3 regions of the Sphingomonas sandaracina genome follow, and region 2 is predicted to be linked to each of the others. Evidence: predicted binding sites of a transcription regulator. Region 2 holds the regulator's gene; each other region holds the start of a gene.
What was found. Region 2 encodes LexA, which represses DNA repair genes until DNA is damaged. Its sites were predicted from a motif close to GTTCCNCNCTTGTTCT; they were not measured.
Positions count from the first base shown of each region.

Region 1: a site for LexA is predicted at 1,298-1,313, ahead of U1707_RS13700 (ribonucleoside-diphosphate reductase subunit alpha). Genes of this name have one in related genera too.
Region 3: a site for LexA is predicted at 1,658-1,673, ahead of U1707_RS10790 (MmcB family DNA repair protein). Genes of this name have one in related genera too.

Region 1 is NZ_JAXOJK010000004.1:169,993-173,268, reverse strand. Features, by position in the region: gene U1707_RS13710 (EAL domain-containing protein) at 1-175, shown strand, start outside; gene U1707_RS13705 (haloacid dehalogenase type II) at 264-980, shown strand; gene U1707_RS13700 (ribonucleoside-diphosphate reductase subunit alpha) at 1,392-3,276, shown strand, end outside.
Region 2 is NZ_JAXOJK010000001.1:511,427-514,702, reverse strand. Features, by position in the region: gene U1707_RS02150 (ComEC/Rec2 family competence protein) at 1-1,534, shown strand, start outside; gene lexA (transcriptional repressor LexA) at 1,667-2,341, opposite strand; gene U1707_RS02140 (molybdopterin molybdotransferase MoeA) at 2,410-3,276, opposite strand, start outside.
Region 3 is NZ_JAXOJK010000003.1:288,672-291,947, reverse strand. Features, by position in the region: gene U1707_RS10800 (SCO family protein) at 1-304, opposite strand, end outside; gene U1707_RS10795 (ankyrin repeat domain-containing protein) at 383-988, shown strand; gene U1707_RS10790 (MmcB family DNA repair protein) at 1,149-1,646, opposite strand; gene U1707_RS10785 (cell wall hydrolase) at 1,759-2,373, opposite strand; gene U1707_RS10780 (DUF1491 family protein) at 2,563-2,889, opposite strand; gene U1707_RS10775 (PaaI family thioesterase) at 2,886-3,276, opposite strand, start outside.

The DNA.
Region 1 (3,276 bases), on a different contig from region 2:
GGTCGACGGCAATCCCGACGGTCTAGAGATGCTGATCGAACTGCTCGAGCATCAGATGGTCCCGGCGCGTATCCGCTGGGCGCGTAACGGGAAGGCTGGAATCGAGTTTCACGAGGCCTTCAATCTCGCAAAGCTGAACCAGGCCCCGGGATCGCGTCTGCGCAGGACGGGATAAGCGCGCTCCCGCCCATCTGCCACCCGCCCCCAAATCAAGCGACGGAACCGTCAGGATTCCCCGTCGTATCCCTAGCGGGAGACTGCACATGGCGATCAAAGCTTTGGCCTTCGACGTTTTCGGCACGGTGGTCGATTGGCGCTCCGGCATCGCGCGAGACGCAGCGCCCGTGCTGGCCGGTCTCGGCCGGTCCGACATCGACCCGCATCGCTTCGCGGACGGCTGGCGGCGGCGCTATCAGCCGGCGCTGGAACAGGTGCGCAGCGGACGGCGGCCGTTCGTCATCCTCGATATTCTCCACCGCGAGGCGCTCGAGGATCTGTTGCGCGAATATGCGATCGATCCGGCGACGGTCGACGAGGGGACGCTGGTTGATCTGACGCACGCCTGGCACCGGCTCGACCCTTGGCCCGATGCGGTCGACGGCCTGACTCGCCTCAAGGCGCGGTTTCCGATCGTCACGCTCAGCAACGGCAACATCGCGCTGATGGTCGAGATGGCGCGGCGTGCGAAGCTTCCCTGGGATGCCATCCTCGGCGCAGAGGTCAGCAAGGTCTACAAGCCGCTGCCCGAGGCCTATCTCGCCACCGCGCGCCTGCTGGGTCTCGATCCGGGTGAACTCTGCCTCGTCGCCGCGCATCACAGCGATCTGGCCGCGGCGCGGGCCTGCGGACTGGCGACCGCCTATATTGACCGGCCGATGGAATATGGCGGCCGCCCCGCGCCCGATGCGGACCAGGCGCAGGCGTGGGATCATGCCGTCACCAGCATTTCCGCGCTCGCCGACCGCCTCGCTTCGACCTAGAGTCCCCGACGTCGCGGTCGGGGTTGCGCAAGCAACATTTGCCACCTTTGCGCGCTAAATAATTTTTCGTTCCCGCTTCGTCCCCTTGCACTTCGCGAACCCCGCAGAAGTCCACGCGTCGCGAATATGCTGGTCGATAAAGATCAGGGCGAACACGACGAACCGAGCCGCCGACGCCCCCCGCACCCCCTTGCGTCTCTCCGCGCTTTGGCACAATCTCTTGGGGTTGCGTTCGGGGGCGGACCCAATCGCTGGTAGAACAACCCTTGCATAGCTCTATGCGATATGACCGTAAGCGCGCCTTCCACCGCCGCGATGGTCACTTTTTGTTCTCCCGCTCGGGACCGTCCGATGGTAGCATGGCGACAGGTTACCGATTCGAACGAATACAGAACACTAGGAGCAGTTTCGATGGATTTCAGAAACAGCAGCCGGGATAGCGACATGACCACAGACACGATCGAACAGACCATCGCAGCGCCTGAAGCCGAGGCACCCAAGGCGCCGCGCCAGGCACAGGACAGCCACTCCGTGCGCGCGCAGATCTACCCGGTCGAGGTCGATCACAGCCGCGACGCGCTCCTGACCGAGTTCGGCAAGGACACGCTCAAGGATCGCTATTTGCTCCCGGGCGAGAGCTACCAGGACCTGTTCGTCCGTGTCGCGTCGGCCTACGCCGATGACGCCGGCCACGCGCAGCGGCTGTACGATGCGATCTCGAAGCTCTGGTTCATGCCCGCCACCCCCGTTCTGTCGAACGGCGGCACCGGTCGCGGCCTGCCGATCTCGTGCTACCTCAATTCGGTTCCCGACAGCCTCGGCGGGATCGTCGACACTTGGAACGAGAATGTCTGGCTCGCCTCGCGCGGCGGCGGCATCGGCACCTATTGGGGCAACGTCCGCGGCATCGGTGAGCCGGTCGGCCTCAACGGTAAGACCAGCGGCATCATCCCGTTCGTCCGCGTCATGGATTCGCTGACGCTCGCGATCAGCCAGGGCTCGCTCCGCCGCGGCTCGGCCGCGGTCTATCTCGACGTCTCGCACCCCGAGATCGAGGAATTCCTCGAAATCCGCAAACCCTCGGGCGATTTCAACCGCAAGGCTTTGAACCTCCACCACGGCGTGCTGATCACCGACGACTTCATGGAAGCGGTGCGCAACGGCGAGGAATGGCACCTCCGCTCGCCGAAGGACCAGGCGATCCGCGCCACCGTCGACGCGCGCTCGCTGTTCCAGAAGCTCGTCGAGACCCGCCTCCAGACCGGCGAGCCGTACATCGTCTTTGCCGATCACGTGAACAAGGCGATGCCTAAGCATCACCGCGAGCTCGGCCTCAAGGTCTCGACCTCGAACCTGTGCTCGGAGATCACGCTGCCGACCGGCAAGGATCACCTCGGCAACGAGCGTACCGCGGTCTGCTGCCTGTCGTCGCTGAACCTCGAAACCTGGGATCAGTGGAAGGACGAGAAGGGCCTGATCGAGGACGTCATGCGCTTCCTCGACAACGTCCTGCAGGATTACATCGACCGCCACGAACCCGGCATGGAACGCGCCGCCTACTCGGCAGGTCGCGAGCGCTCGGTCGGGCTCGGCGTGATGGGCTTCCACAGCTTCCTCCAGGCACGCGGCATCCCGTTCGAGGGTGCGATGGCGAAGTCGTGGAATCTCCGCATGTTCAAGCACATCAGCAGCCAGGCGAACGAAGCCTCGATGCAGCTCGCGATCGAGCGTGGCCCCTGCCCCGACGCCGCCGACGTCGGCGCGATGGAGCGGTTCAGCTGCAAGATGGCGATCGCGCCCACGGCTTCGATCTCGATCATCTGCGGAGGCACGTCGGCGTGCATCGAGCCGATCCCGGCGAACATCTACACGCACAAGACGCTGTCGGGCAGCTTCTCGATCAAGAACCCGTATCTCGAAAAGATGCTGAGCGAGAAGTCGAAGAACTCGGACGCGGTGTGGAACTCGATCCTCGAGCAGGGCGGTTCGGTCCAGCATCTCGACTTCCTCTCGGTCGAGGAAAAGGACTGCTACAAGACGTCGTTCGAGATCGACCAGCGCTGGCTGCTAGAACTGGCGGCGGATCGCACGCCCTACATCGACCAGGCGCAGTCGCTGAACCTGTTCATCCCGGCGGACGTCGAGAAGTGGGACCTGCTGATGCTCCACTTCCGCGCGTGGGAGCTCGGCATCAAGTCGCTCTATTACCTGCGTTCGAAGTCGGTCCAGCGCGCGGGCTTCGCCGGCGGCGTCGAGGCGGACAACACCATCGACCTGCGCCAGATCGACGTCGAGT
Region 2 (3,276 bases):
CGCTGGAGTCCGCGTCGCGCTGTCCCACCACATCGTATCGCGACTGGACGGAAGCGCGGGCGGTATCGCCGCAGCGCTCGCGACCGGCGACGTCGGCGCGATCAGCGAGGAGGATTCGGAGGCGATGCGCCGGGCGGGCCTTGCACATCTGCTGTCGGTCAGTGGGCTGCATATCACCGCGGCAGTGGCGGCAACGATGTTCATCGTCCTGCGACTGTTGGCGCTGAGCCCCTGGCTCGCCTTGCATGTCCGCCTGCCGCTCGTCGCGGCACTGGCGGGCGCGGCGGCCGCTATCGGTTACACCTTGCTTACGGGCAGTCAGGTGCCGACGATCCGATCCTGCGTCGCGGCATTGCTCGTGCTCGCGGCGCTGGCGATGGGGCGTGAGGCGATGACCTTGAGGCTCGTCGCGGCAGGCGCGATGTGCGTCATGCTCGTTTTGCCCGAATCGGCGGCGGGGCCGAGCTTTCAGCTGTCGTTTGCGGCGATCACCGCGATCATGGCGCTGCACGAACACGCCGCGGTTCGGGTGTTCTTCGGGCCGCATGACGAGGGTCGGGGGCGGCGTCTCGCACGCGGCGTGGCGTCGTTGCTGCTGACCGGACTGCTGGTCGAATTCGCGCTGATGCCGATCGCGGTCTATCATTTCCATAAGGCCGGGCTTTACGGCGCGTTTGCCAACATCGTTGCGATCCCGCTGACGACGTTCGTGGTTATGCCGCTCGAGGCGTTGGCGTTGTTGCTGGATGCGGGCGGGCTTGGCGCACCGATCTGGTGGCTGGTCCAGTGGTCGCTCGATACGCTGCTCTGGCTTGCCCATCTCGTCGCCGGCGCTCCGGGATCGGTGCGGTCGTTGCCGGCCATGCCGACGGCGGCGTTCGCGCTGATGGTGGTCGGCGGGATCTGGATTGCCTTGTGGCGGACGCGGCTTCGGCGGCTGGGGCTGGTGCCGCTGGCGATCGGGGCCGTGTGGGCGCTCACCACACCGCCGCCCGACATCCTGGTGACGGGCGATGGTCGTCATGTCGCGGTACGCACGGTGGCGGGGCTGGCGATGCTGCGGGATCGAGCGGGAGACTATACGCGCAATACGCTGGCCGAGAATGGCGGGGTGGACGGCGAACCACTCTTGTTGGCCGACCAGCCGGATGCGCGGTGCAGTCGCGACCTTTGCGTGACGGACGTGGTCGCCGGTGGGCGGACCTGGCGCGTGCTGGCGACGCGCAGTGCGTATATGGTGCCGATCGGCCAGCTGATCGCAGCGTGTCGTTCTGCGGATGTCGTCGTCAGCGAACGGGGCTTGCCGAAGCGGTGCGTGCCACGCTGGCTTAAGCTGGATCGTCGTGTTCTGAAGAAGACGGGCGGGATTGCGTTGACGTTGGGTACGGGGCGGATAGTGACGATCCTGAGCCCTGGCGACCGGCATCCCTGGCGGGATCCTCCGACGCTTGAGCGAACTTCGGGAAGTAGGAGTCTGGCTTCTCGAAAGCCGTATCGGAGGTGGGATGGCCATTACGAACGGTCGTTGCCCTGACGGGAGTTACGCCCGCAGCTACGTAAGATGCCGCACGGTACCCTGGATCCTGACTTTCGTCAGGATGACGGGGCCTAATAGTCTAGCGAACGTCCGCCGCGGCTTGCCAATGTGCCCGTGCTGTTCCGACCCTTAGTCGTAGCGGCGGAGGATGCCGGACAGCTTGCCTTGGACGCGGACTTGCGCGGGGGCGTAGCGTTGGGGGTCGTAGGCGCGGTTGGCGGGGTCGAGGCGGACCATTGCGCCTTCGCGGCGGAAGTATTTGAGGGTGGCTTCGCTGTCTTCGATCAGGGCGACGACGATCTCGCCATCGCGGGCGGTCTCGGTGCGGCGGATCAGGGCGTAGTCGCCGTCGAGGATGCCAGCTTCGACCATCGAATCGCCGGAGACTTCAAGGGCGTAGTGTTCGCCGGTGCCGAGAAGCGCGGCGGGGACGGCCAGCATGGTGCTGCCTTCGAAGGCTTCGATCGGGACGCCGGCGGCGATGCGACCGTGGAGGGGGATCTCGATCACGTCGTTGGCCGGCTGCGGCGTCGCGGCGGTGGGCGCTGCCTTGACGTTCGACGACTTGGACGGGGTCTTCTTTTCCGGACGCTCGGGCATGCGCAACACTTCGAGCGCGCGCGCGCGGTTGGGCAGGCGGCGGATGAAGTTGCGCTCCTCAAGCGCGCTGATCAGGCGGTGGACGCCCGACTTCGACTTGAGGTCGAGGGCGTCCTTCATCTCCTCGAACGACGGCGAGACGCCGGTATCGTTGAGGCGATCGTTGATGAAGCAGACGAGTTCGTGCTGCTTGCGCGTGAGCATGGCGGTTCTCCGTCCGGAACAGACGAGGAACCTCTATGGAACATAATTAACGGCGTCAAGCGCTCGCTTTACACGATCACGAGGATTTCCGCCGATTCGCCTGTCTTTGCGATCGGCGCATTGCCGGCGCGGACGATCAGGCAGGTCGAGCGGGCAAGCGTCAGCAACATCGAACTGTCTTGGATCGTGGAGGCATAGGCCTTGCCCTCTCGGAGTTCGGCACGGAGATAATCGGTGCGGGCGTTGTTGGCGGGGAGGTCTTCGCCGAGCAGGGCGTGGGTGGACTGGGGCAGCGGGTCGCGCGCGCCGGCCATGTGGGCGACGACGGGTTTCACGAACAGCGTCGCGGTGACGAACGCCGAGACCGGGTTGCCGGGCAGGCCGAGCACCATCATCCCGCCGATCCGGCCGGCCATCATCGGCTTGCCGGGGCGCAGTGCGATCCGCCAGAAATCGATGGTCCCCCCGGCGGCTTCGATCGCCGGGCGGACTAGGTCGTGATCGCCGACCGACGCGCCTCCGGTTGTGACCAGCAGGTCGGCCTGAACGCTGGCGAATGCGTCGCGCAGCACGTCCAGATCATCGGGGAGGATGCCGAGGTCGATGACGTCGACGGGCATGTCGGCGAGCATCGCAGCGAGCATGATGCCGTTCGATTCGGGGAGCGCGACGCCGTCGGTGGTCGAGCCGGGTGGGACGAGTTCGTCGCCGGTGGCGGCGACGGCGACGCGGACGCGGCGGTTGACGGTGAGGCTGCCGTGGCCCCCGGTTGCGGCGACGGCGATGCGCGCGGGGCTGAGGCGGTCACCGGCGGCGATCAGGCGGGTGCCGGTGGAGAAATCGAGGCCCTTGCGGCGGGTGTTGCGGCCGAGCGTCTGCGGGCCTTCGCCGGCGAGGATCAGGGTTTCGCCGCCACGCTCTGCTTCTTCCTGCAC
Region 3 (3,276 bases), on a different contig from region 2:
ACACCGGGACGATCTTCGCGGCGATCGCGGGATCGCTTGACTCGAGCTTTTTCACCGCGGCGCCGATCGCCTGGACATCCGTCGGACACACATCGGGACAGAAGGTGTAGCCGAAATACATGATCCGGTACTTGCCCGCGAAGGTGCGCTCGGTGACGGCCTGCCCGTTCTGGTCGGTCAAGGCGAACGGACCGCCGATCCGCGCGCCTTCGAGGGGCGGTTTGGCGGGGGGTGCGGAGGTACCGCATGCCGAAAGCGCGCCCGTAAGCGTGAGGGCCCCGAAGAGGATGAAACGCATGGTCATGATGCCGCCAGCCTTGATCTGTTAGCCACCGCGGCGCAAGCGTCGCCCATAGTCAGGACGAACCAAGGAAGTCTCTCGATGCGTATTCGCCTGTTGCTCGCCGCTACTCTCCTGACGCCCGCGCTGGTCGGCGCAACGCCCGCAGCCGCGCAAGGCCAATCGGAGGGGTACAAGTTCCTGTCCGCCGTGCGCGACGCCAAGAACAACGACGTGCTCGAGATGCTCGGACGTCCGGGCAGCAACATCATCAACACGCGCGACGTGACGAGCGGGGAGGGCGCGCTCCACATCGTGATCAAGCGCGGCGACGAGGTGTATCTGCGCTTTCTGCTGCAAAAGGGCGCGGACGCGAACCTGCGCGACGGCAAGGGCAACACGCCGCTGCTGCTCGCCGTGACGCTCGGGCAGACCGGGATGATCCCGATCCTCACCGCAGCGGGGGCGAACCCCAACCTCGCCAATTCCGCCGGCGAGACCCCGCTGATCCGCGCAGTGCAACGCCGCGACGTGGGCATGATCCGGGTGCTGCTGGCCGAGAACGCCGATCCCGACCAGGCGGATATCATCGCGGGCATGTCCGCGCGCGCCTATGCCAAGCAGGATGGACGCAACCCGATCGTCAGCAAGCTGTTGGAAGACGCGCCGAAAAAGGTGCGCAAGGCCGTGTCGGGCCCGAAGTTCTGAACTTCTTCGGAGCGTATTGGGTCAACAGGGCCGCACCTTTCTCCCCTCCCTGGAAGGGAGGGGTCGGGGGTGGGTAGGCCAGCTTGTGAAGCAACGGCTGCACGATACGGAAGCCCACCCCCCCCCCCCCTCCCTTCCAGGGAGGGGATCCGCCAAGCTATCAGAACGCCAATCCGTCCGCATCCGGGTCCATCTGCGCGATCAACCGCCGCGCCGCCCGCCGTGCGAACGCCAGCGTGCCGCGTTTGCGGACATGCGCGGGCAGGGGGATGGTGTGGGCCTCGCGTACGATCGCCGCATCGTAGCGATCGGCGATGATGATCCCGGTTCGCTCGGGCAGGAATGCAGGTCCGGCCAGCGGCCCGACATCGAACCCTGCCGGCACCGCCCAGAAATACCGATCGCAATGCCCGAGATAATCCGGCCATTTGCCGTCACCGAGCAGGTCGGCGCGCGATACCTTGATCTCGACGATGACGATCTGGCCGCGCGCGTCCACCGCCATCAGATCGGCACGACGCCCGCCGTCCAGCGGCACTTCGGTCATCGCGGTAAGATCGTGACGCAACAACATCCGGATCACGCCACGCGCCACGTCGGCGGCGCATAAGGGCGATCCGGGTTCGTCGATGCAGGAGTCCGGCGGCATGTCGAGCATGCGCCGGAAATAGAACAATCCGCGAACGAGGCAAGCTCATTCACGGATTGTGGTCGTTAGTCTCGTCCGGTCGCCAACCGTTCGCTCAGCACGAACGGAGGGGGATATCGTCTCAGCGATAGAAGACGTGGTTGCCGATCGCGGCGACCTTGACCGCGCGAACCGAAGGGCGGCGATCGGGGGTGTTGAAATACAGCGCCTTCTCGGCAGGGCTGTTCCATGCGCTGGCAAGTGCGACCTTGGCGACGGCGATGGCGGTGCGATAGGCGGCACCGCCGGAGATGGTGGGGATCCGACCGCCGCGCACGAAGCTGAACTGGCCGCGCTGCTTGACGACGGCGCAGACGTCGGCCGGGAAACGACCCGACTTGGCGCGATTGATGATGACTTCGGCGACCGCGAGCTGGCCGGTCAGCGGCTCACCCTTGGACTCGAAATAGATCGCACCGGCAAGGCACTGGAGCGAGTCGTCGGCGGCGGCGCTATCCTGCGCGGCAACGGCCTGGGCAAGCGTATCGAATTCTTCGGCTTCGGTGGTCGCAGCGGGCTCGACGGCAGTCTGCTCGACAGGAGCAACGGGCGTTGCGGCTGGAGCGGTCTGCGGAACATTTTGCGGCGAGAGGGCGTTTAGATTTGCGAGAGCGGTAAGATTGACCGCCGGCTTATCGATGCCCGTAGCATGACCCGGAGCGCTGTTGCCCAGCAGGCCGGCGAGAGAGAATGTCATGGCCGCGATCGTCGCGGCCCGCTGAAGTATCGTCATTCAAACTTATTCAGATGCGGTTGGACCGTGGAGTCGATCGTACAAGCCGACCATCCAGGCATCCCCCCGACTGCGTAACTGATCCGGATCGCACCCGTCCCAGCACAACGCCAATCAATGTTGCAATTCCCCTCTATTGGGGGGGCTTTAGAGTCAATCGTCGAGGATCGTTTCAGCGGCGAACCGTTCCGCCGCTGCGATGTCCACCTCGATTACCCATAGATCCGCGTCGCTTGCGCGGCGTCGTCGCCAATAGCCGTCAAGGTCTTCGGCGGGGGTCGAGTCGATCAATGCGGTCCTTCCGTCGGGCCCGATGCCACGCTCCAGCAGGCGGGGAGGCGCCCCCTTGTCGATCGCGATGACCAGAATCGCGCCGCCCTGAGCGTCGCCCTTGGCCATCACCGCACCAAAGCCGCCGGCGTCATTGACGCGGCGAAGCAGGGCGCTGACCAATACGCCGCTGGGCAGCCGACCGCTCATGCCGGCGCGCGATATCCGGGAAGACCGGCAAGCGCGATCCGCGAGCGCATGAACGTGCCCGTTCCGCGCGCCGCCTCTTCGCCCTCTGCATCGATCAATCGCGCATCCGCGACGAACACCCGTCGCTTGCCGCTGATCCAGCGTCCTTCGGCGATCACCGGCCCGACTTTCAGCGGGCGGGTGAGCAGCAGGTTGAACGCGGTCGTCAGCAGGAAGCGATCGGTGACGAGGCTGTTCGACGCATAAAAGGCGGCATCGTCCAGCATCTTGAAATAGCTCGTGCCATGCGCCGCGCCGCCGGCGTGATAATGCCGCTCGTCGATCGTGAAATGGATCCGCGCGACACCCGCCTCGGGGATCTCCAGCGAGGATTCGAAGAACCGGTTG